4 regions of the Streptomyces yatensis genome follow, and region 4 is predicted to be linked to each of the others. Evidence: riboswitches for the same ligand, from Rfam matches in the RefSeq annotation. Region 4 holds a riboswitch; each other region holds the start of a gene.

Region 1 (5,665 bases), 3.4 Mb from region 4:
TCCGGGCTGATCGGACTGCTGATGCTGCCCGTCCTGGTGGCCGCCGCGCTCGAAGCGCTGGGCACCTTCCGCACCGCCTCCGCGCTGCGCCGCCCTCCGCGCGGCCTCTCCGGCCATGTCGTGCTGCTCGGGCTCGGCAAGGTCGGCACCCGCGTCCTGGCCAGACTCCGTGAGATGGACATCCCCGTGGTGTGCGTGGAGGAGGACCCCGGGGCGCGCGGCATCCCGCTGGCCCGCAGGCTGGGGGTGCCGACGGTCATCGGCGATGTCACCCAGGAGGGCGTCCTGGAGGCCGCCAAGATCCAGCGGGCACACTCCCTGCTCGCCCTGACCAGCGTCGACACCACCAACCTGGAGGCGACGCTGTACGCCCGCTCGGTCAAGCCCCGGCTGCGGGTGGCGCTGCGCCTGTACGACGACCGCTTCGCCACCGCCGTCTACCGCACACTGCGCGCGGCCCATCCGCGGGCCCTCACCCGCAGCCGCAGCGTCTCCAGCCTGGCGGCACCGGCGTTCGCGGGGGCGATGATGGGGCGTCAGATCCTGGGCGCCATACCGGTCGAGCGCAGGGTGCTGCTCTTCGCCGCCCTGCATGTCGCCGGGCATCCGCAACTGGAGGGGCGTACCGTCGCCGAGGCGTTCGCGCCGGGCGCCTGGCGGGTGATCGCGCTGGACGCGGCGGAACCCGCCGACCGGCAACGCGACCTCGCCGCGGCGCCTCGTGACGACGGCGCCACCCAGGAGCCCGCCCTGGTGTGGGATCTGCACCCCGGCTATGTCCTGCGCCCGCACGACCGCGTGGTGCTGGCGGCCACCCGCCAGGGCCTGGGCGAAATCCTCGCGGGGGCGGCGGCCCGCCGCGACTGACGCCGACCCGTCCGTGGCCCTCCCGCGAGCGGGGGCCACATGGTGCGGCGGTGCCCGGGATGCGATGATGCCGGGCGACAAGGGCGACGGCGGAACGAGGAAGCCGGTGTGAATCCGGCGCGGTGCCGCCACTGTGATCGGCGAGCGGATCCCGAACAGGCCACTGCCCGTACGCGCGGGTGGGAAGGCCGGGACGAGCATCGACCCGAGAGCCAGGAGACTCACGCGGTCGCCTCCTCGACGCAAACCGGGGCGGACTTCCCCGGAGGAGGGCGATGCGCCATGCCTGTCAGGCCGACCGACCCGGTGCCCTGCCGGGTGACCGTATGCCGGGACTGCTGCTGCGGCAGCCCCAAGGTGACCGGAATCGACCATGCGGCGCAGCTCGCGCGGCTCCGTGAGGAGGTGCCCGTACGCGTCTCCGAGTGTCTGGACGTCTGCGATCAGGCCAATGTGGTCGTGGTGCAGCCGTCGGCCGCTGGACGTGCCGCCGGGGGCAGGCCGGTGTGGCTCGGGCTGGTCAACGACACGGACGCGACGCAGGACATCGTGGCCTGGGTCGCGGCGGGCGGTCCCGGGGTGGCACCGCTGCCCGACATCCTCGATCTGTACGCCTTCTCGCCACGGCGGAGCGCCTCGCCCGAGTCAACATCCGGCGGGCGCTGACCGTCCGAAGTTCCCTGCGGCGTACGGGAGTTGCTCATCGGGGGCAGGAGTCTGGCGGCCCCGCACCCGGTGGGCTACCGTCGGTAACACGTTGCCGTCGCGGCAATCCCCTTCGCATCTCCCGCACCCTCCGAACCCCTTCCGGAAGGCAGCCCATGGAGAACTCCACAGAGAATTCCGCCTCGCCGGCCGGGATCAGCCGCCGCCACGCCCTGACGGCGGCGGGCGGTGTGCTCGCCGGTGCCGCGCTCGCCCAGGCGGCGGTCCCGGCCTTCGCCGCCTCCGGGGCGTCCTCGGACGCGGACGCCATCGTGGTCGGCGGCGGGCTCGCCGGGCTGGTCGCCACGGCGGAACTGGCGGCCGCGGGACGCAAGGTGCTCCTCCTCGACCAGGAGCCCGAGAGCAACCTCGGCGGCCAGGCGTTCTGGTCCTTCGGCGGCCTGTTCTTCGTCGACTCCGAGGAACAGCGGCTGATGGGCATCAAGGACACCCATGAACTGGCCTGGCAGGACTGGCTCGGCACGGCCGGCTTCGACCGTGGCGTCTTTGATCCCGGCGGCCAGGACTACTGGGCCCGCAAATGGGCCGAGGCGTACGTGGACTTCGCCGCCGGGGAGAAGCGGTCCTGGCTGCACGGGCTCGGCGTGCGGTGGTTCCCGATCGTCGGCTGGGCCGAGCGCGGCGGCGGCCTCGCGGACGGGCACGGCAACTCGGTGCCGCGTTTCCATGTCACCTGGGGCACCGGTCCGGCCGTGGTCGAGCCGTTCGAGAAGAAGGTGCGGGCCGCCGCGAAGGACGGGCGGGTGACCTTCACGTTCCGGCACCGGGTGGACGATCTGGTGGTCACCGGCGGTGCCGTCACCGGGGTCAGCGGCGCGATCCTGGAGCCCAGCGACGCCGCCCGCGGCAAGCCCACCTCGCGCACCGTGGTCGGCCACTTCGAGCTCAACGCCCCGGTGGTGATCGTCACCTCGGGCGGCATCGGCGCCAACCACGATCTCGTACGGCGGAACTGGCCCGACCGGCTCGGCTCACCGCCGAAGTTCATGGTCACCGGCGTCCCGGCGTATGTGGACGGCCGGATGCTCGCGATCACCGAGAAGGCGGGCGGACGGATCGTCAACCCCGACCGCATGTGGCACTACACCGAGGGCCTCAGAAACTACGACCCGATCTGGCCCGGCCACGGCATCCGCATTCTGCCGGGCCCCTCGTCGATGTGGTTCGACGCGAAGGGCAAGCGCTTCTCCACCCCCGACATCCCGGGCTACGACACCCTGCACACCCTCGAGACGATCACCGCCACCGGCTATGACTACTCCTGGTTCGTCACCACCCAGAAGATCATCGCCAAGGAGTTCGCGCTCTCGGGCTCCGAGCAGAACCCGGACCTGACCAACAAGGACATCCTGCAGCTCCTCTCCCGCATCTGGCAGACACCCGAGCCGATCCAGCGGTTCCGGGACAAGGGCGAGGACTTCGTCGTCGCGGGCACCCTGCCCCAACTGGTCGCGGGCATGAACAAGTTGACCGGCGACAACCTCATCGACCTGGCCGACCTCACCCGGCAGATCGAGGCCCGCGACCGCGAGATCGCCAACCCGTACACCAAGGACGTCCAGGTCATGGGCATCCGCAACGCGCTCGCCTACCCCGGGGACACGCTCAGCCGCACCGCCTCCGCACACCGGATCCTGGACCCGTCCGCCGGACCGCTGATCGCCGTGCGCCTCAACATCCTCACCCGCAAGACCCTCGGCGGCCTCCAGACCGACCTCACCGGCCGGGTCCTGGACGCCTCCGGCAACCCGATCAGCGGCCTGTACGCGGCCGGTGAGGTCTCGGGCTTCGGCGGCGGGGGAGTGCACGGCTACCGCTCCCTGGAGGGCACCTTCCTCGGCGGCTGCCTGTTCTCGGGCCGCGCCGCGGGCCGTGCGGCGGCGGCCGCGACCGCGACCTGAACCGGCGGGCGCGGCGGCGGTGGCGCACCGGACACATGGCAGACTCCTCCTGCGGTCCGCGGGCGGCCGGGAGCATCCCGGCCCGTCAAGTCGCCGGGGGCAGGGGAGGGTGCATGGGCGGGGACGATCCGCATATCCATGTGGAGTCGAAGGTGGTCCGAGGCGTCGCCGCCGTCCGCAACATGATGGCGTCCACCTTCGGGCTGGCCGGTGACCTGCCGAGCAACATCGCCACCGGATGCGGGCAGCGGGCGCCGTACGCGATGACCTCTCCGCGGCCGGAGAACGTCACCTGCCTTGCCTGCCGTGAATACGCGCGGCTGGAGCATCTGCGCTTCGCGGACGAGCTCGAACGGCTGGGGCGGATGCCCGGATCGACCATCAGCACGGCCCAGGCGAAGCTGGCCGCGGACCGGCATCGCGACCTCGCGAAGCGGTTTTCCGCCGCGGAGTGAGCGGACGGGCGGCGGAGTGTCCGCCGCCCGCCCCGCCCGTCGGCGGATGCGGCTACGGCACCCGCCCGGGGCCCGTCCGGGCAACGGTGTACTCAGCTGCCGTGCTCACGCCTTCCGGCCGCTGCCGGCGCCGCCCGGGGACGGCTGTGGGCGCGGTGAGGACGGCCAGGCAGGCGAGGACGAGCGCGATGCCGGTCCAGCCGACGGCGGGGAGGCGCTCGCCGATGACCAGCACGGCGAGCACGGCGGCGACGGCCGGCTCCAGCAGGGAGAGCGTGGTCGCCGTACTCGCGGGTACATGTGCCAGTCCCCAGCCGAACAGCGCGTAGCCGGCGAACATGGGCACCACCGCCATGTAGGCACCGACGGCCATATTGGACCCGGAGTCGAGCAGCGGCGCGCCGGTGACCAGGAGGACGGGCACGAGGAGCAGTCCGCCCAGGCCGAACACCGCGCCCATCGCCGCGCGGGAGGCGATGCCTTGGGTGATCAGCCGGTGCGCCGCCCAGGAGTAGAGGGCGTAGGTCGTGGCCGCGATGAGGCCCAGCCCCACGCCGAGCATCGTGGCGGCCATGGATGGCTGCTCGCGGCCGCCGGGGGCCTGAGCGGCTTGGGCCGCGCACAGCATGAGGGTGCCGAGGAGGCCCAGGGCGGCGCCGAGTGTCCAGCGGCGCGTCAGCCGGCGCCGGTCCATGACCCGTTCGATCACGGCTGAGGCCAGTGGCGCCATGCCGATCGACACCACGGTTCCCACCGCCACTCCGGCCAGGTGCATCGAGCTGTAGAACGCCAGGGGGTAGACCGCCACCGCGAACGCGCCGAGCAGTACGGTGGCGCGCCGCGCCCGCAGCCGCGGGGCCTGACGGGCGATGCGGGGGGCCGCGACCAGGGCTTGGAGCAGCCCGCCCAGGCCCATGGCGACGGCGCCGATGGCGAGGGGCCCGACGTCCGGGGCGAAGGTCGCCGCGGTGCCGGTGGTGCCCCACAGCACGGACGCGGCGAGCACACACAACGATCCGGCGCCCGCCGAACGGGCGCCGTGTCCGGTGGGCCGCCTCACAGCCTGTCCAGCAGGGCCGCCGCCATCGCGCGGGCGTGCCGCAGCCGGCTGCCGTCGCCTTCCAGCCCGGCCCGCGCCATCGCGCCCTCCAACAGGAACGACAGGTGCTCCGCCATGGTGCGCACGTCGTCGGGGCGCTCGGGCAGCAGCTCTTCGAGATGCCCGGCGATCAGGCGCTCGACCTGCTCCTTGTGGCGGCGTACGACACTCCGCCCTTCGTCTCCGGCGGGCAGCTCGGCGGCCGCGTTGAGCAGCCCGCAGCCGCGAAAGCCGCGCTCGTAGGCGAACGCCGCGTGATCGGCGTAGGCGTCGAAGGCCGCGAGGACACCCTCGCGGGGGTTCTGGGCCCGCTCCAGCCGGGAGGCGTACAGCGCGAGCCACTCCTCGTGCCGGGCATCGAGATAGGCCCTGACGAGATCGGACTTGGAGGAGAAGTTGTTGTACAGGCTCATCTTCGCCACGCCGGCCTCGGTGGTGATCGTGTCGATTCCGGTCGCCGTCACGCCGTCGGCGTAGAAGCGCCGCGCGGCGGCCGCCAGCAGGCGCTCCCGGGCGGGCCGCCGCCTGCCGGGATCCGTCGTCCTCGTACCGGTCTCACTCATCGCATGCACCCCGACAGATTAGGTAGGTAGGTCTACCTACTGTAGAGGGGCGAT
Region 2 (5,665 bases), 4.8 Mb from region 4:
ATGGTGACCGGCCCGGTGAGCATGCCCTTGACCGGACGGTCGGTGAGGGACTGGGCGTAGGCCGTCCAGCGCACGGTCATCGGCTCGGGGCGCGAGATGTCACCGGCCAGGATCGGCGGGCGGACGTAGCGGGTGCCGTAGGACTGCACCCAGCCGTGCTGTGTGGCGAGATAGCCGGTGAGCTGCTCGGCGAAGTACTGGACCATGTCGTTGCGCTCGGCCTCGCCGTGCACCAGCACATCCAGGCCGGTCTTCTCCTGGAAGGAGATCACCTCCTGGATCTCGGCCTTGACGCGCTCCTCGTACCCGGCCGTGTCGATGCGGCCGGCGCGCAGGTCGGCGCGGGCGGTGCGCAGTTCGCCGGTCTGCGGGAAGGAGCCGATGGTGGTGGTCGGCAGCAGCGGCAGGCGGAGGCGGTCGCGCTGGGCCGCGGCGCGTTCGGCGTACGGCTGGGAGCGGCGGGCGTCGGCCTCGGTGACCGCGCCGGTGCGGGCGCGGACGGCCGGGTCACGGGTGATGGGGGAGTTGGCACGGGAGGCGAGGGCGGCCCGGTTCGCGGCCAGTTCGGCGGTGATCGTGTCGGTGCCGCGGGCCAGGCCCTTGGCGAGGGTGACGATCTCCGCGGTCTTCTGCCGGGCGAAGGCCAGCCAGCGCAGGATCTGCGGTGCGATGTCCCGCTCGCCCGTCGCGTCGAGGGGGACGTGCAGCAGCGAGCAGGAGGCGGCCACATCGACCCGGTCGGCCAGCCCCAGCAGGGTGCCGAGCCTGGCCAGGGACTTCTCCAGGTCGTTGACCCAGATGTTGCGGCCGCTCACGACACCGGCGATCAGCCGCTTGCGGGGCAGCCCGCCGACGGCGGCGAGCGCGTCCAGATTGGCGGCGGCGGCCTCCGTGAAGTCCAGCGCCAGCCCCTCGACCGGGGCCTTGGCCAGTACGGGCAGGGCCTCGCCGAGGCGGTCGAAGTACGAGGCGACCAGCAGCTTCGGACGGTCGGCGAGGGCGCCGAGATCGCGGTAGGCGCGGCCGGCGGCGTTCAGCTCGGCCGGCGTGCGGTCCTGGACCAGGGCGGGCTCATCGAGCTGCGCCCACTCGGCACCGGCCGCCCGCAGGTCGGCCAGCACCTCGGCGTACACCGGAAGCAGACGGTCCAGGAGGGTGAGCGGCTCGAAGTCCGCGGGCGCGCCGGGGGCGGGCTTGGCGAGGAGGAGGTAGGTGACGGGCCCGACCAGGACCGGCCGCGCCGCAAGGCCGAGGGCGAGGGCTTCCGTCAGCTCCGCGACCTGCTTGGCGGAGTCGGCCGTGAACACCGTGTCCGGACCCAGCTCCGGAACCAGGTAGTGGTAGTTGGTGTCGAACCACTTGGTCATCTCCAGCGGTGCCACGTCCTGTGTGCCCCGCGCCATCGCGAAGTAGCCGTCGAGCGGATCGGCCGCGACGGCGTCCCGGTGGCGGTCGGGGATCGCGCCGACCATGACGGTGGTGTCGAGCACGTGGTCGTAGTACGAGAAGTCACCCGTGGGAACTTCGTCGATACCCGCCCCGGCCAGCTGCTTCCAGGTGGCGCCGCGCAGTTCGGCGGCGGTGGCCCGGAGCGCGTCGGCGGTGACGCGGCCCTTCCAGTAGCCCTCGATCGCCTTCTTCAGTTCCCGGTTCGGGCCCTGGCGGGGGTAGCCGTACACGGTGGCCCGTGCTGCCGCGGCTGCGGACTTCGGTGTCACGGAGATCTCCTTCGCGAGATGAATCCCTGAGATCCCGGCGACGGAGGAGAGCGCGAAGGGTGACGGACCGGACGCCACGACCTCGCGCGGCACGCGCGCGGTCGTCCGACCGGAATGTACGCCGACCCGCCCTCGAGGTCACCGGGTGTCCGCGCACGAGTCGTCTGTACGCGGGCAGATGGCAGGTCTTCGGACTCACGGGCGCGTCCTCTTGAGGGAGGACACCTAGTGGCCGTCGCTTCCCAGGTCCCTCTACCGGACCCAGTGCGTATGACGGCGGTCGTTCCCGCTCACCGCTGCGGGGCAGTCCCGGATTCCCACCGGGTTCCCTCTTACGACGCGTCCCGCCTGGCGGACGGGGCGAACCAGCTGCACCAGCCAGCGTACGGGCCCGTCCGGCGGTGTGCAGGGGGCCGTCCGGTATTCGGGATGGTGAAGTGGAACACGCGGCGGCCGAGGGTACGGCCGGTGCCGCCCGGGCCGTGCACCGGCCGCACCCCGTCCACCAGCGAGCTCAGGGGATCAGCACGCGCCGGGGCCTCCGATGGCTGAAGCCGTGCCCCCAGCCGTGCCCCCCGCCGCCCTCCGGAGCCGTCCGGCCGGCCCAAGGCGCGCGTCCGGTCATCCGCCTCCGGTCATCCGCCGCCGGTCATCCGCCTCCGGTCACGGCCGCCGGTCACCGCCGCCGCGCCGTGCGTCGTCCGCCGGTGCCGAGGGCGGGATCGTCGGTGGGCGGCTCGGATCGGGGACGCGGTCGGTGAAGCCACCGGGGACCGAGCGGCACTGCTGCTCGCGGAAGTGGACCGGTGCCGTGCCCACGCGGCGGGCGAACAGCCTGCTGAAGTAGGCGGGATCGTCGTAGCCGACGCGGCGGGCGATGGCGGCGACCGGCAGTTCGGTGCCGACGAGGAGTTCCTTGGCCCGGCCCAGCCGGATGCCGAGGAGATAGTCCTTGGGGCTGCACCCCGCCCCGCGGCGTACCGCGGTGCGCAGTGCGGCCGGTGTCATGCCGTGCCGGGCGGCGTGTTCGGTCACCGAGAGCGGCTGGAAGGCGTCCCGGGCCAGCGCCTGGAGCACCGGATGTCCGTCGGCGCCGGTGTCGGCGCGGACGCGGCGGAGGGCGACGAGGAGTTCATGGACGGCGGCGGCGGTCTCGACCTCCAGGAACGGATTGCCCTGACGCGCGGCGCGGGCGATCCGGCCGATGGCCGTCCGGGCGGTGGCGGTGTCGGTGAGCGCGACCACGGGGCCGTCCGCGTCAAGATAGCCCAGGTCGGCGTAGGCGGCGGTGGCCGGTCCCGTGAAGTCGACGAACGCCTCGTCCCATCCGGTATCCGGGTCCGGGGCGTAGTGGTGGGTGACCCCGGGGGTGAGCCAGAGCAGCGCGGGCGCGGTGACGGTACGGCGGCGGCCGTCCGCGCCGCGGAACCATCCGCGGCCCGCGCTGATGACCACCGCCACATGGTGGTCCAGGACCCGCGGGCCGACCACGGGCAGGGCGCCGTGCTGGAGGCCGACACCCAGACACACCAGGCCGAGCCGGTGATGGGCGGGGCTGGGCGTGAAGTACCGCATCCAGGTGTGATACATCCGCGGTCCCCTCCGGTCGGCTGTGTCCCATCACTCGCCGATCTTCGTCCACGGACTGCCCGGCCGCCAAGGGGAGGGTGGCCCTGGCGGGGGCTTGGCGGAGAAGGGGAAGGGAGCCGGGCGGCGGAGATGTGTCCGCGCCGCCCCGCTCCCTCGGCCGGGTCAGTCCAGCTCCTCCACGGTGAAGGAGTCGAGCGTGAACTCCGCGGTACCGCTGTCGCCGGTCTTCCGCAGCCCCACCCACATCTCACCGTCCGCGGGCGCGGTGACGGTGTAGCGGTGGCTGGCCCGCCCGGCGGCGGCGGGCAGGGCAGTGCGCTCCAACTCGCGCGGTCCGGGTTCGTCCACGGCCGTGATCCATGCGTACTGACCGGCCGCCTCGTTGGCGTACGTCAGGCTCACCCGGTAGCGCCGCCCCGGGCGGAAGCGGGCGGTGTGGGGCACGGTGCGGTAGACGAGACCCGCGTTCTCACCACGTGACTTGAGGGACTGGCCGCCTTCGAGCACATCGTCGATCACCTTGCCGTTCCAGCCGGCCTGGGTGAACGGGGCGTGCCGCTGGGCGATATGGGTGCGGGGGTCGGTCACCCCGCCCGCGTCGCCCTTGACGAACGGGCCCCAGCCCTGGGGCACCCGCTCGAAGTCCTCGTACACCAGGGCGCCGGGCTTCGTCGTGCGCCGGGCCCGCACCACCCGCAGCCGGTCGAAACGGACCCGGGCGCTGCCCTCGGCCACCGCCAGGGTGAGACTGACCGGTCCGCCGCCCTCGGGGACGGTGAAGAAGGTGAACATCCGCTGGAAACGGGTGCCGTGTTTGCGGTCGGCGGCCATGTGGTTGACGGCGGTCGAGGTCTCGGTCCAGTTCTCCGCGGTGACGCCGTCGGCGGTGTGCACCCGCAGCGCGGCCCGCCGCCGGTCACCGGCCTTCGCGCCCACCTCCACCTGGACGGAGGCCACATAGCCACCGGGGGCCAGCCGGTCGAGCCGCTGGCCGACGGTGGCGGCCGCGCCCTCGCCGACGACCAGTTCGTAGTCGCCCAGCGGGCTGCGCTCGACGGTGGCCGGGCCGGTGGTCTGCCAGCCGCGCAGCGATCCGGAGCGGAAACCGGGGTCGTACAGCGGGGTGCCCTCGCCCCAGCCGGGGGCCGCCTGGGCACGGGCCCGGGAGCGCAGCACCACATACGGGACGTCGGGGTCGGCGGTGATGCTGACGTGGCCGTCGCGCACCGGCAGCGTGACCGGCTCGGCGCGCCCCTGGTCGGTGAGCCGGTACAGCACCACGGACCGCTGCTCCGACCAGCCGCGCGGCAGCGGCCAACGGGTGGTGCCACCGGCCGGGTTGTAGTGGTAGAGCTTGGCCGGGTCGGTGGCCTCGCGCGGCTCCCAGGGCAGCAGATAGCCACCGCCGTCGTAGACCAGCCGCCCGTCGGTGGTGATGCGGCGGACGCCACCGGTGTCGGTGACCGAGGTGCGGCCGGGCCCCTCGAAGGTGATCTCGTGGTCGCCCCAGGTGCGGATGGGATACGCCTGGAGGTATTTGGCGGGCAGGCTATGGGTCCAGATGAGCCGGTAGAAGGCGGTCCAGTCGGTCTTGCCGGTCCAGCCCTCGAAGTTGCCCATCCGCGGAATGCCCAGCAGGGTCGGCCACTTGTCGGCGAAGACGTCCTTCTGGTGGTTGCGGATGAAGCGGATGAGCCGGGAGTTGATACCGCGCGAGGTATCCGGCCCGTAGTCGGTCTCGGTGGCCCAGTGCGACCACAGCGAGGAGCGCTCCAGCCCGTGGCCCCATTCGGTGGTCACGCGCCAGCCCTGGTCGCGCAGGGCCCGCTGGAGCCGGTCGGAGTTCCAGCCGGACTCGCGGAAGACGTCGATGTAGAGCGCGGCGAGGGCCGGGTCGGCGTCGTTCCGCAGATCCTGGAAGCGCCGGATGATGTCGCCGGAGACCAGGTCGCGGCGGGGGTCGATGCGGTAGGACTGGTCCAGCCAGTCCCACTGCTTGTCGTCTCTGTCGACCAGCGTCTCGGAGAAGGCGTTGGCCACCGGATAGGACTCGGTGGCGTTGACGTGCACCGCGAAGTCGCTGTTCCAGCGGCGCCCGGAACGCAACAGGGTGTTGAGGTCGGCCAGGCCACCGGCGCGGGTGTTGTAGTTGCCCGCGTAGTCGGGGTGGGCGGAGTCATGACCTTCCGACTGGTAGCCCTTGAGCACGGTGTACTGCCGCAGTCCGTCGGTGGCCAGCGCGATCCGCTTGACGTTGTCGAGGGTGTCGAGGAAGGGGTTGGTGGCCTGGCTGGCGAAGTTGAACGGGATGTGCGGGACGACCCGCAGATGCTGCTCGTCGGCGCCGAGCGGATTGA
Region 3 (5,665 bases), 3.9 Mb from region 4:
GACGTCGAGCCGCCGGGTCCGGAACGGTTCGGCGGCGCCGACGGCCGCCCGCTCACCGCCGGCTCCGCCAGGACCTTCGTCCGCTTCCCCCGCTCCGCCGTCGCCATCGGCCCTGGCGGAGCCGGTCTCGCGGTCGGCCGTCTCGTGCTCACCCGTGCGCTGGTCGGGGACGGACGGCTCGGGCGCGGCGGGTGGTGCCTGCTCCCCGGCCCCGTCGCCCGCGTCCTCCTGGGGCCCGCCGCCGGGGTTCTCGCCGCCGCCCGGGCCGTCCGGCCCGTCGTCCGGGCTGTCGGGGCCCTCCGGGCCCTGGTCCGGATCCGGCTCCGGCTCGTCCTCCTCGAACTGCCGCAGGATCTCGTCGAGTTTGTCCTCGTCGAGCCCCGGCGCGTCGAACGGGGCCCGCCGCCGGCGGTGGGGGAGCGACAGCAGCGCCGCCCCCCGGACGTCCTCGGTCCGCACGTCGGTGCGCCCGGCCCAGGCGGCCAGCGCGGTCGCCGTACGGGCCGTCACGATGTCCGCGCGCATCCCGTCCACCTCGAACCCGGCACACACCGCCGCGATCTGCCGCAGCGCGCGATCGCCCAGCCCCACCCGCGGCAGCAGGGCGCGCGCCGCCGCGATGCGCTCCCGCAGGGCGTCCTCGTCCGCCGCCCAGCGCGCCGCGAACCCCTCGGGGTCCTCGTCGTACGCCAGCCGCCGCCGCACCACCTCGACCCGCTCATCGGTGTCCCGGGAGGCCGCGACCTCCACTGTGAGACCGAAGCGGTCCAGCAACTGCGGCCGCAGCTCGCCCTCCTCCGGGTTCATGGTGCCCACCAGCAGGAAGCGCGCCGCATGCCGTACGGACACCCCCTCGCGCTCCACATAGGAGGCGCCCATGGCGGCCGCGTCGAGCAGCAGGTCGATCAGGTGGTCGTGGAGCAGGTTGACCTCGTCGACGTAGAGCACCCCGCGGTGGGCGTCCGCGAGCAGCCCGGGCTCGAACGCCTTCACCCCGTCCGACAGCGCCCGCTCGATGTCGAGGGCGCCGACCAGGCGGTCCTCCGAGGCGCCCACGGGCAGTTCGACCATCCGCGCGGGGCGCGCCTCGCCGGTGTCCGGCTCATGCGGCCCGTCCGGGCAGGACGGGTCGGGGGCGGCCGGATCGCAGGAGAACCGGCACCCGGCCACCACGTCGACCGGCGGCAGCAGCGCCGCGATCGCTCTTACGGCGGTGCTCTTGGCCGTGCCCTTCTCCCCGCGCACCAGGACGCCGCCCACGGCGGGTGAGACGGCGTTGAGGAGCAGGGCGAGCCGCAGACCGTCCATGCCGACGATCGCGCTGAAGGGGTAGGTGGTGGTCACGCGGCGGTACCTCCTGGTGTGCGTGGGCGTCGCGGTCCGGTGTCGGTGTGGGTGTCGGGGTGCGTCACGACGTTTCCCCTGGCGCCCCCGGAGGGACGAACGGCAGCCCCTCCGGGACGCCCTTCTCGATGAGCCGCAGCAGTGCGTCGGTGTCGGCGTGTTCCTCGATCAGGTCGCCGAGGCGGTCGAGTTGCTCCTCGCGCAGCTCGCCGAAGCGGGTGTCCGGCGCCGGTACGAACGCCCGGCCCGCCGCGGCGGCCACCCGGCGCAGGAACGCCCGCCGGAAGCCGTCGCTCTCCAGCGAGCCGTGCCAGTGGGTGCCCCACACCGAGCCCACCCGGCAGCCGTCCAGGAAGGGCTCCTCGGCCCCGTCGAGCGGCTCGGCGACCCCGTGGTGGATCTCGTATCCCTCGACCCGCTCACCGAGCGCCTCGCCCACCGGCCGGGCCAGGGTCTTCTCCGCCGCGAACCGCACCCGCACCGGCAGCAGCCCGAGCCCGGCGACCGTCCCGGCCTTCGACTCGACCTCGTCCTCGATGCGCTCCCCGAGCACCTGGAAGCCGCCGCAGATACCCAGCACCGGACGGCCCTGGGCGGCCCGCCGGGCGATCGCGTCGGCGAGCCCGCGCTCGCGCAGCCACTCCAGCGCCCTTACGGTGCCCCGGGTGCCCGGCAGCACCACCAGATCGGCGTCGGCCAGCTCCTCGGGCCGGTCCACGAACCGCACCACCACGCCCGGTTCGGCCGCCAGCGCGTCCACGTCCGTGAAGTTGGACATCAGCGGCACGGCGGCCACCGCGATCCGCAGGACGTCCGCGCCGTGAGGGGGCGCCACGACGCTCTCCCGCACCGTGCCGCGCAGCGACACCCGCAGCCCGTCCTCCTCGTCGATCCCCAGCCCGTGGGCGAACGGGAGCACACCGACGGTCGGGCGCCCGGTGAGGTCGCGCAGCATGTCCAGACCGGGCTCCAGAAGGCTCACATCGCCGCGGAACTTGTTCACCAGATAGGCGGCCACATGCCGTTGGTCCGCCGCCGACAGCAGCGCGGTGGTGCCGAAGAAGGACGCGAAGACGCCACCGCGGTCGATGTCCCCGACCACCACGACCGGAAGCCCGGCGGCGCGCGCCAGCCCCATGTTGACGATGTCGGTGCGGCGCAGATTGATCTCGGCCGGGCTGCCCGCGCCCTCGCAGATCACCGCGTCATGGGTGCGCCGCAGCTCCTCCAGGCACTCCGTGACGGTCCCCAGCAGCGCCTCCCGCCCCGAGGGCCGCGGCGGCCCGGCCGCGCTCGACGGCGGGCCCGCCACGGGCCCCGAGCGCCCGAAGTAGCCGCGCGCGCTCAGCTCGCCCACCGGCTTGCCCAGCAGCACCACTTGGCTGCTGCGGTCGCCGCCCGGCTTCAGCAGGACCGGGTTCATCAGCGCGCTCGGCTCGACGCGCGCGGCGGCGGCCTGCATGGCCTGCGCCCGCCCGATCTCCGCCCCCTCGCGGGTGACGAAGGAGTTGAGCGACATGTTCTGCGCCTTGAAGGGGGCCACGCTGACGCCCTTACGGGCGAGCCACCGGCAGATCCCGGCCGTCACGACGCTCTTGCCCGCGTCGGAGGTCGTGCCCGCGACGAGCAGCCCCCCGCCCCGCGCCACGGAACCCTCCGTGCCGCCCTTACCGCGTATCCCGCTCATCCACCGCCCCTTCCCAAGGCCCCGGGCCGCCCCGTCAACACCCTCAGAACCGGCCGGGTCGCCACGGACACCCCGAGCGCCAGGACGCCGACGCGCCGCGACAGCCGTATCGCCCGCTCGATGTCGGCCGACTCCACCGGCCGCCCGCCGGAGTTGAGCACCGGCCGGTGTTCGACCCGGCCGCCGTAGGTGAGGGTGCCGCCCAGCCGTACCCCGAGCGCGCCCGCGAACGACGCCTCCACGGGGCCCGCGTTGGGGCTCGGATGGCGCCGGCCGTCGCGCCGCCAGGCGCGCCGCGCACCCCGCGGATCGGGGCCCGCGAGGGTCGCCAGGGCCGCCGTAAGGCGGGCACCGGGCCAGCCGGCCACATCGTCCAGCCGGGCCGCCGCCCAGCCGAACCGGCGGTAGCGCGGCGACTTGTGGCCCACCATGGCGTCCAGGGTGTTGACGGCGCGGAAGCCGATGAGCCCCGGCACGCCGCCCACGGCGCCCCACACCAGCGCGCCCACGACGGCGTCGGAGGTGTTCTCGGCGACCGATTCGACGACCGCGCGGGCGATCTGCGGCCCGTCCAGCGCCTGCGGATCGCGGCCGCACAGATGCGGCAGCCGCTCCCGGGCGACCTCCAGGTCACCCGCGGCCAGGGCCCCGCCGACGGCTCGTGCCTCACGGCCCAGCGTCGTACCGCCCAGCACGGCCCAGGTGGCGGCGGCGGTCAGCGCGACCTCGGCGCCACCGCGCCCGCCGAGGGCCCGTACGGCGCGGGTCAGCAGCGCGGCACCGGCGGCCGCGCCGCCCGCGCACAACGCGGTGTGCAGGGCCCCGTAACCGCGGTGGTCACGCCACAGCCGGCGCTCGGCGGCCGCGGCGGCGCGCCCGAACGCGGCGACCGGATGGCCGCGGCGCGGATCGCCCGTGGCGAGATCACCGAGGAAGCCGAGGGCCGCACCGCACGCGAACGAGGCGTGATCGGCACGCATCCCTCAGGCCGCCGTCACGCCTCGGCGCGACGACACGTAACCAAAGGGGCCAGAGGGCCCGAAGGGACCGGAAGAGCCAGTGGGGACAGAGGGGGCTGGCGGCGTGGCGGTGCCGGGCATGGCGGTATGTCCTCACTCAGGGTCCGCGCCCTGGCTCGACTGACCGGCGGTGAAAGTCTCCTGGCTCCCGGATCCGCGCCCCTCCCGGTCTTCCAGCCCCGCGTACGAAGCGAACCGTACGGTCGAGCCGTGACCCCATACAGGCGATGGGAGAGTGCTCCCCGGTGACAGTGGCGGGACCGCGCCGGATTCTCACCGGCTTCCTCTCCTGCCGCCGTTTGGCTCGGGAAGTCCACCATGGGCCGCGAATGGCCGTCAACTCGCATATGACCCATGACGCCCGAGTGTGCCGAGCCCCACAGACGGCGGCCGCTCATGAGACGGCCGCCGGACGGTCGGCGCTGGTCAGCGCCACCATCCGGCGGCCGGTGGGTCGTTGAGGACGCGCGCCTCAGGCGACGATCAGATAGATGCCGTACGCCACGGCCGCGGCGCACAGCGCGAAGCAGGTGTACGCGCCGGTGCGGGCGAGCGCCGAGGCGCCGACCGCGCCACCGGACATGGCGGCTGCGCCGCCCTGCTCCGGCGCCGCCTTACGGGACGTCCCGAGGATGCCCAGGGTGAAGACGCCCACCATGCCGACCGTCACCACGAGGCTGACGCCGAAGACCTGGCCGAGTGCCGCCCAGTCGATGCTCATGTTCCGTGGCTCCTTAGCGGGTGGTGCTGCTCGCGGCGGCGGGGGTGGGGGTCTGCTCGGGCGTGTGCTCGGCGATGCCGCTCTCGGGGGCGGCCTCGGCCGCGCTCTCGGGGGCGGAGGGCCTCGCACCCGCGGGCGGCGGGGCCACGGACCGCAGGGCGGCCGTGACGGCGCCCACCGGCTCGGGTGCGCCGACCTCGTTGACGTTGGTGTGGTCCACGGGCTTGCGGCGCGACAGCGCCCAGATCGCCCCGCAGGCCAGGACGGCGAGCACGGCCACCGCCGTGATCCCCGCGTTCCCCTGGTCGGCCAGCAGCGCGGCGCCGCCCGCCACCAGGCCCGCGGCCGGGAGGGTCAGCACCCAGGCGACCACCATGCGGCCCGCGGTCGACCAGCGCACCACGGCGCCCTTACGGCCGACACCGGCACCCATGACGGCGCCGGAGCAGACCTGGGTGGTGGAGAGCGCGAAGCCGATGTGGGAGGAGGCGAGGATGACGGTCGCGGCGCCGGTCTGGGCGGCGAAGCCCTGCGGCGGCTGGATGTCGGTGATGCCCTTGCCCATGGTGCGGATGATGCGCCAGCCGCCCAGGTAGGTGCCGAGCGCGATGGCCAGGCCCGCCGAGACGATGACCCACAGCGGCGGGTCGGAGTCGGGCGCCACCACGCCTCCGGTGACCAGCGCCAGGGTGATCACGCCCATCGTCTTCTGGGCGTCGTTGGTGCCGTGGGCCAGGGAGACCAGGGCGGCCGAGGCGATCTGCCCCGCGCGGTAGCCCTTCGCGGTGTCCTCCGAAGAGCGGCCGCGGCCGAGCCGGTAGGTGAGCCGGGTGGCGGCCACCGTGGCGATGCCGGCCACGACCGGCGCGGCGACGGCGGGGATCAGGACCTTCA
Region 4 (5,665 bases):
ACTCCGTCTCGGCACCGAGCTGCGCAGGCTCCGGGAGCGCGCCGGTTTGACGTCGACCGAGGCCGGGCGCCTACTCGGCACCAATCAGACGGCCATCAGCAACATCGAGGCGAGCAGGTTCGGAGTCAGCTCGGAGCGGCTGCGAGCGCTGGCGCGGAACTACTCGTGCGCGGACGAAGCTCTCATCGCGGCGCTCGTCGACATGACGGCGCCACGCAAGCGCGGTTGGTGGGAGGAGTACCGGGAAATCCTGCCCACCGGGTTGCTCGACCTGGCCGAGCTCGAACACCACGCTGTCGCATTGCGCACGGCGTATATCGCGCACATCCCCGGCCTGCTGCAAACCTCCGAGCATGCTCGGGAAATCTTCCGGCAGGCCGTGCCGCCCCTGCCTCCTCCAGACGTGGAACACCGTGTCTCGCACCGCGTCAAACGCCAGGCCATCCTCTATCGGAACAAGCCCACGCCCTATACGGCGATCGTCCATGAGGCCGCCCTGCGGATGCGCTTCGGCGGACCGGTAACGGCACGAGAGCAGTTGCAGCACATCCTCGACATGAGCGAGCACGATAACATCAAGGTGCTGGTGATCCCCTTCGACGCCGGGTCGTTCCCAGGCTCGGGACAGTCCGTTTGCTACGTCTCCGGGCCCGTGCCTCAGCTGGACACGGTGCAACTCGATGCGGAGTATGGCTCCGAACTCCTCGATGCAGCGGCCCAGCTGGAGAAGTACCGCGTCGTGCTTGATCGCATGGAGGCGGTCGCTCTGCCAGAGAAGCGATCCCGCGACTTCATCCGGCACATCGTCAGCACCCTGGAAGGTGAATGAGATGTCCGCCCACGACTGGCGAAAGTCCTCGTACAGCTCCGAAGGCAACGCCTGCCTCTACCTCTCCGCACCCGACAACACCACCATCCGGCTCCGCGAGAGCGACGAACCCGAGACCATCCTCACCACCACCCCCACCGCCCTGAGCGCCCTCATACGCAGCGCCAAGGCCGGGAGACTCGACCACCTCGGCACAGCTTGAGATGGATGACGCCGGTCACCGGGCCCTGACGGAAGGGGCCCGGTGACCGGCGCGATTCGGCCGGATGTGCGCGTCAGACGTACGTCAGACGTAGAGGAAGCCGCCGGGGACGGTGACGGTCCCGTTGGCCGTCACCAGCGTGACGGTCGCGTTGCCGGGCACCCCGGCCGGGGTGACGCCGGTGACCGTGGTGGCGGTGGCGGCCACGCTGGTGGCGGGGACGCCGTTGAACAGCACGCTCAGCACGCCGCCGAGGTTGGTGCCGTTGATGGTGAACGCGGTGCCGCCGGCGGCGGGGCCGGTATTGGGCGTGATGTTGGTGGGCGCCGGGGCGGGCGGCGCGACGAAGTAGGTGAAACCACCGGGGACGGTGGCGGTCCCGTTGGGGCCGCTCAGCACGACGGCGACATTGCCGCCCGCGGGCGGGCCCGCCGGGGTGATGCCGATCAGGCTGGTCCCGCCCGGGTTGATGGTCAGGATGGCCGACGGGACCCCGCCGAAGGTGACACTGGTGACGCCGGTCAGATTGGTGCCCGTGATCAAGTACAGGGTGCCGCCGGTGGTCGGTCCCACGGTCGGGGTGATGGAGACGGCGGTGGGCGGCGTCGGCGCCACATAGGTGTACACCTGGCTGTTGCTGGTGCCGGCGGTCGTGGTGACCAGGACCTGGACCGGCCCGGGCGCGTGCGGCGGGGCTATCACCACCACGATGTCGTTGGTGGGGTTGCCCGGCCAGCCGCCTCCGGGCCAGCCACCGCCGCCCCAGCCGCCGCCCCAGTCACCATCCCAGCCGCCGCCACCGGAACTGCTCTGGCTGACGATCTGGGCGGGCACACCGCCGAAGGTCACGCTGATGACGTTGCGCAGGTTCTGCCCGTAGAGCTGGACGAGGTTCCCACCGGCGGCGGGACCCGAGTTGGGCGTCACGGACAGCAGCAACGGCGGCCCCACCTGGGACGGGGGCCAGTTGGCCGCGGTGGGGGCGGCGGTCGCGAGAGCGGTCGAGATCATGGTTGGTCCTCCCGGGGAAGGGTTCGGGTGAGAGGCGCCGACGGCATGCCGATGTCGTGGGCAGGCCGCTGGTCAACGCCTTGTCGTCGCCGCGCGGTCGAGGCGGGCGCGGTGGAGGCAGGCCGGCACCGGAGGAACGGAAAGCCGCCGGGCGGCCGGTCAGGGCGCGGAATCGATGCGCCGGATGAGAGCGGAGCTACGGGACGAACGCCCGGCTCCTGGCTGGCCTACGAGGTATGGGGCACCCTCGGCGGCACGTTTCCAGTTATCCACGCCGACCCCCATCGCTCAAGGTTCCGGGGCTGCCATCACTCGTTTGGCGCATCTGGGCGCGCCTGGCGGCGAGCTTGTATGACAAGCGCTCCGCTATTCGGGGGAACGCGCGGCCGGACTATGGTCTGCCGTCCTCCACCGTGCCTCTAATGAGTGACATCGGCAGTGCCAACCCGTGCGGGACCACCCGGGGAGGGAGCGATCCGATGAGCCTCGCCGCATTCCTCCTCGCCCTCGGCACCACCTGCCGTATCACCCGTTTCATCACCAAGGACACGCTGGCGGCGGGGTTCAGGACCTGGGTCGCCGACCGCTTCGGCGACGACTCCCGGCCCACCTACCTCGTCAACTGCGGCTGGTGCACCAGCACCTGGGTCGCCGGCGCCATCGCCGTCTACGCCTCCTTGCTGCACACCACCGCCTGGTTCCTCCTCCCGGCCACCGCCCTGACGCTCTCCTACCTCGCCGGGCTCGCCTCGCGGTGGCTGGACTGACACCGACCTGTACTGGGCTCGAGCCTGAACTGGGCTCGAGGGAGACTCGAGGGAAAGGAACGGCAGCCATGGCCTGCAACTGCGGCGGAGGGGCGCGTGGCCCGCGACCCGTTGTCGTCTATGAGTTGACGCTGCCGGACGGCACGGTCCGGCGCTATTTCACCTATCAGGAGGCCGACGCGGCCAACAAGCGCGCGGGCTCCACCGGAGTGATCAACACCGCCGTCCAGTGACGCCGAAGACCGGCGCGTGACCGCGTGACGGCGAAGACCGGCGCCAGACGCATGGCGGGCCCGCTGTCAGTGGTGTGCGGCAGACTGCGGCCATGGACATCACGATCAGGCGGGCGCAGGACGCGGAGCTGGACGGAATCGGCGAGCTCACCGCGCAGGTGTATCTCGGGGACGGGCTCCTGGACTTCGGGGACAGTGATCCATATCTCACCACCCTGCGCGACGCCCGGCGCCGGGCCGCCGAGGCCGAGCTGCTGGTCGCGGCGGACGCGGCGAGCGACGAGGTGCTGGGGGCCGTGGCGTTCGCCGTGTACGGCGGGGCGTATGCGGAGCTGGCCCGGCCCGGCGAGGGCGAGTTCCGGATGCTGGCCGTGCGGGCTCAGTCGCGGCGGCGCGGGGTGGCCGAGGCGCTGGTGCGCGCCTGCCTGGACCGGGGGCGCGCGCTGGGGCTCGAGCGGATCGTGATCAGCAGCCAGCGGTCCATGACCGCCGCCCACCGGCTGTACGAGCGGCTGGGGTTCGTGCGGGCCCCGGAGCGGGACTGGTCGCCGATAGCCAAGCTGGACCTCACCCTGTGGGCGTTCACGGTGGAGCTGTGACGACCGGTGCCGCGCGCCCTGGGCCATGGGCTCGTGTGCGCGCCGGGCCACGGGCCGCCACGGGCCCCAGGTCACGGGCCACCTCCGGAACGCACTAGCACATTCATACGAAACTCCGCACCTCGCGACACAAGATATGGGGGTGCGTGCGTCGGCCGACACAAGATGTATGCTCGTCCTCGCTGTCGCCGCAGGGGAATCCGGTGGGAATCCGGAACTGTCCCGCAACGGTGTACGTGTGCGCTTATGCGGCGTGCCCGTAAGTCCGAGCACCTGCCGACGGCCCTGTGTGAACACGTCCCCCGGCCTCGAGGGTTGGGCCGATGGACGCTGCGTGGTGTGCCCGACGTACGAGGAGTGCGGCATCGGCATGCCCGTACGCGCCCATCGCACCTCCCTCGTGGCCCCGGCCGAGCGAGGGAGAGCACCTCAGTGACCATCGCGCCCGCAGATCCGGTTTCAGAGCAGGCGGTTTCTCAGGCAGCGCATGACGCGCCCGGAACCGCCCTGCTGCGGATCCTCACCGGACTCACCGCCGACCTGCCCGCCACCGACCCCGGCAAGGTCGCGGCCGCCGCCCTGCGCGGCCGCCATCCCGGCTCGGACGAGGCGGAGTTGCGTGACCTGGCGACCGAGGCCGCGGCCGGGCTGATCGCCGAGGAGCCGGAGTACTCGCGGCTGGCCGCGCGGCTGCTGGCGCTCACCATCACGGAGGAGGCGGCCGGGCAGGGCGCGGTCTCCTTCTCCACCTCCGTCCAGGTGGGCCACCGCGAGGGCCTGCTGGCCGACTCCACCGCGGAGTTCGCCGCCGCCCACGCCGCCCGGCTGGACGCACTGGTGGAGCGGGCCCTGGCCGACGGCGCCGACAAGCGCTTCGGCTACTTCGGACTGCGCACCCTCTACAGCCGCTATCTGCTGCGCCACCCGATCACCCGTCAGGTGATCGAGACCCCGCAGCACTTCCTGCTGCGGGTGGCCTGCGGGCTCGCCGAGGACCTCTCGGAGCGGGCGCTGGACGATGTGGCCGAGCTGTACCGGCTCACCAGCACGCTGTCGTATCTGCCCAGCTCCCCCACGCTGTTCAACTCCGGCACCCGGCATCCGCAGATGTCGTCCTGCTATCTGCTGGACTCGCCGCTGGACGAGCTGGACTCGATCTACAACCGCTACCACCAGGTGGCCCGGCTGTCGAAGCACGCGGGCGGCATCGGCCTGTCCTACTCCCGTATCCGGGCCCGCGGTTCGCTGATCCGGGGCACCAACGGGCACTCCAACGGCATCGTGCCGTTCCTGCGCACGCTCGACGCCTCGGTGGCCGCCGTCAACCAGGGCGGTCGGCGCAAGGGCGCGGCCTGCGTCTATCTGGAGACCTGGCACGCGGACCTCGAGGAGTTCCTGGAGCTGCGGGACAACACGGGCGAGGAGGCCCGTCGCACCCACAACCTCAACATCGCCCACTGGATCCCGGACGAGTTCATGCGCCGGGTCGAGGCGGACGCCGACTGGTCGCTGTTCTCCCCGGTCGACGCGCCCGCTCTGGTGGACCTGTGGGGCGATGAGTTCGACGCCGCGTACCGGAAGGCCGAGGCCGAGGGGCGGGCGGTCAAGCAGGTCCCGGCGCGGCAGCTCTACGCCCGGATGATGCGCACCCTCGCGCAGACCGGCAACGGCTGGATGACGTTCAAGGACGCCGCCAACCGCACCGCCAACCAGACCGCCGAGCCCGGCAGGGTCGTCCACTCCTCGAATCTCTGCACCGAGATCCTGGAGGTCACCGACGACGGCGAGACCGCCGTGTGCAACCTCGGCTCGGTCAACCTCGCCGCCCACCTGGACGAGGACGGGCAGGTGGACTGGGAGCGCCTGGACGCCACCGTCCGCACCGCCGTGACCTTCCTCGACCGCGTGGTGGACATCAACTTCTACCCCACGGACGAGGCCGGGGCCTCCAACTCGCGCTGGCGCCCGGTGGGTCTGGGCCTGATGGGGCTGCAGGACGTCTTCTTCCGGTTGCGGCTGCCGTT

Evidence for each region. Region 4 has a riboswitch for cobalamin ahead of J8403_RS15675 (ribonucleoside-diphosphate reductase subunit alpha). Riboswitches for the same ligand answer to the same signal wherever they lie in the genome.
Region 1: linked by a shared signal. The riboswitch ahead of J8403_RS02105 ((2Fe-2S) ferredoxin domain-containing protein) and the one ahead of J8403_RS15675 (ribonucleoside-diphosphate reductase subunit alpha) in region 4 are both predicted to bind cobalamin.
Region 2: linked by a shared signal. The riboswitch ahead of metE (5-methyltetrahydropteroyltriglutamate--homocysteine S-methyltransferase) and the one ahead of J8403_RS15675 (ribonucleoside-diphosphate reductase subunit alpha) in region 4 are both predicted to bind cobalamin.
Region 3: linked by a shared signal. The riboswitch ahead of J8403_RS32525 (cobalamin biosynthesis protein) and the one ahead of J8403_RS15675 (ribonucleoside-diphosphate reductase subunit alpha) in region 4 are both predicted to bind cobalamin.

What each region holds. Positions count from the first base shown of each region.
Region 1 covers NZ_CP072941.1:459,527-465,191, reverse strand. Annotated here, with positions in the region: gene J8403_RS02110 (NAD-binding protein) at 1-867, shown strand, start outside; cobalamin riboswitch at 928-1,105, shown strand; gene J8403_RS02105 ((2Fe-2S) ferredoxin domain-containing protein) at 1,150-1,533, shown strand; gene J8403_RS02100 (FAD-binding dehydrogenase) at 1,689-3,494, shown strand; gene J8403_RS02095 (hypothetical protein) at 3,608-3,949, shown strand; gene J8403_RS02090 (DMT family transporter) at 4,002-5,009, opposite strand; gene J8403_RS02085 (TetR/AcrR family transcriptional regulator) at 5,006-5,611, opposite strand.
Region 2 covers NZ_CP072941.1:8,650,134-8,655,798, forward strand. Annotated here, with positions in the region: gene metE (5-methyltetrahydropteroyltriglutamate--homocysteine S-methyltransferase) at 1-1,718, opposite strand, end outside; cobalamin riboswitch at 1,882-2,103, opposite strand; gene J8403_RS36260 (helix-turn-helix domain-containing protein) at 2,382-3,308, opposite strand; gene J8403_RS36265 (endo-alpha-N-acetylgalactosaminidase family protein) at 3,471-5,665, opposite strand, start outside.
Region 3 covers NZ_CP072941.1:7,790,502-7,796,166, forward strand. Annotated here, with positions in the region: gene J8403_RS32515 (putative cobaltochelatase) at 1-1,344, opposite strand, end outside; gene J8403_RS32520 (cobyric acid synthase) at 1,409-3,031, opposite strand; gene J8403_RS32525 (cobalamin biosynthesis protein) at 3,028-4,011, opposite strand; cobalamin riboswitch at 4,166-4,383, opposite strand; gene J8403_RS32530 (hypothetical protein) at 4,523-4,771, opposite strand; gene J8403_RS32535 (inorganic phosphate transporter) at 4,785-5,665, opposite strand, start outside.
Region 4 covers NZ_CP072941.1:3,860,383-3,866,047, forward strand. Annotated here, with positions in the region: gene J8403_RS15645 (helix-turn-helix domain-containing protein) at 1-829, shown strand, start outside; gene J8403_RS15650 (DUF397 domain-containing protein) at 831-1,031, shown strand; gene J8403_RS15655 (IPT/TIG domain-containing protein) at 1,116-2,042, opposite strand; gene J8403_RS15660 (hypothetical protein) at 2,522-2,809, shown strand; gene J8403_RS15665 (DUF7196 family protein) at 2,878-3,042, shown strand; gene J8403_RS15670 (GNAT family N-acetyltransferase) at 3,135-3,641, shown strand; cobalamin riboswitch at 3,779-3,936, shown strand; gene J8403_RS15675 (ribonucleoside-diphosphate reductase subunit alpha) at 4,074-5,665, shown strand, end outside.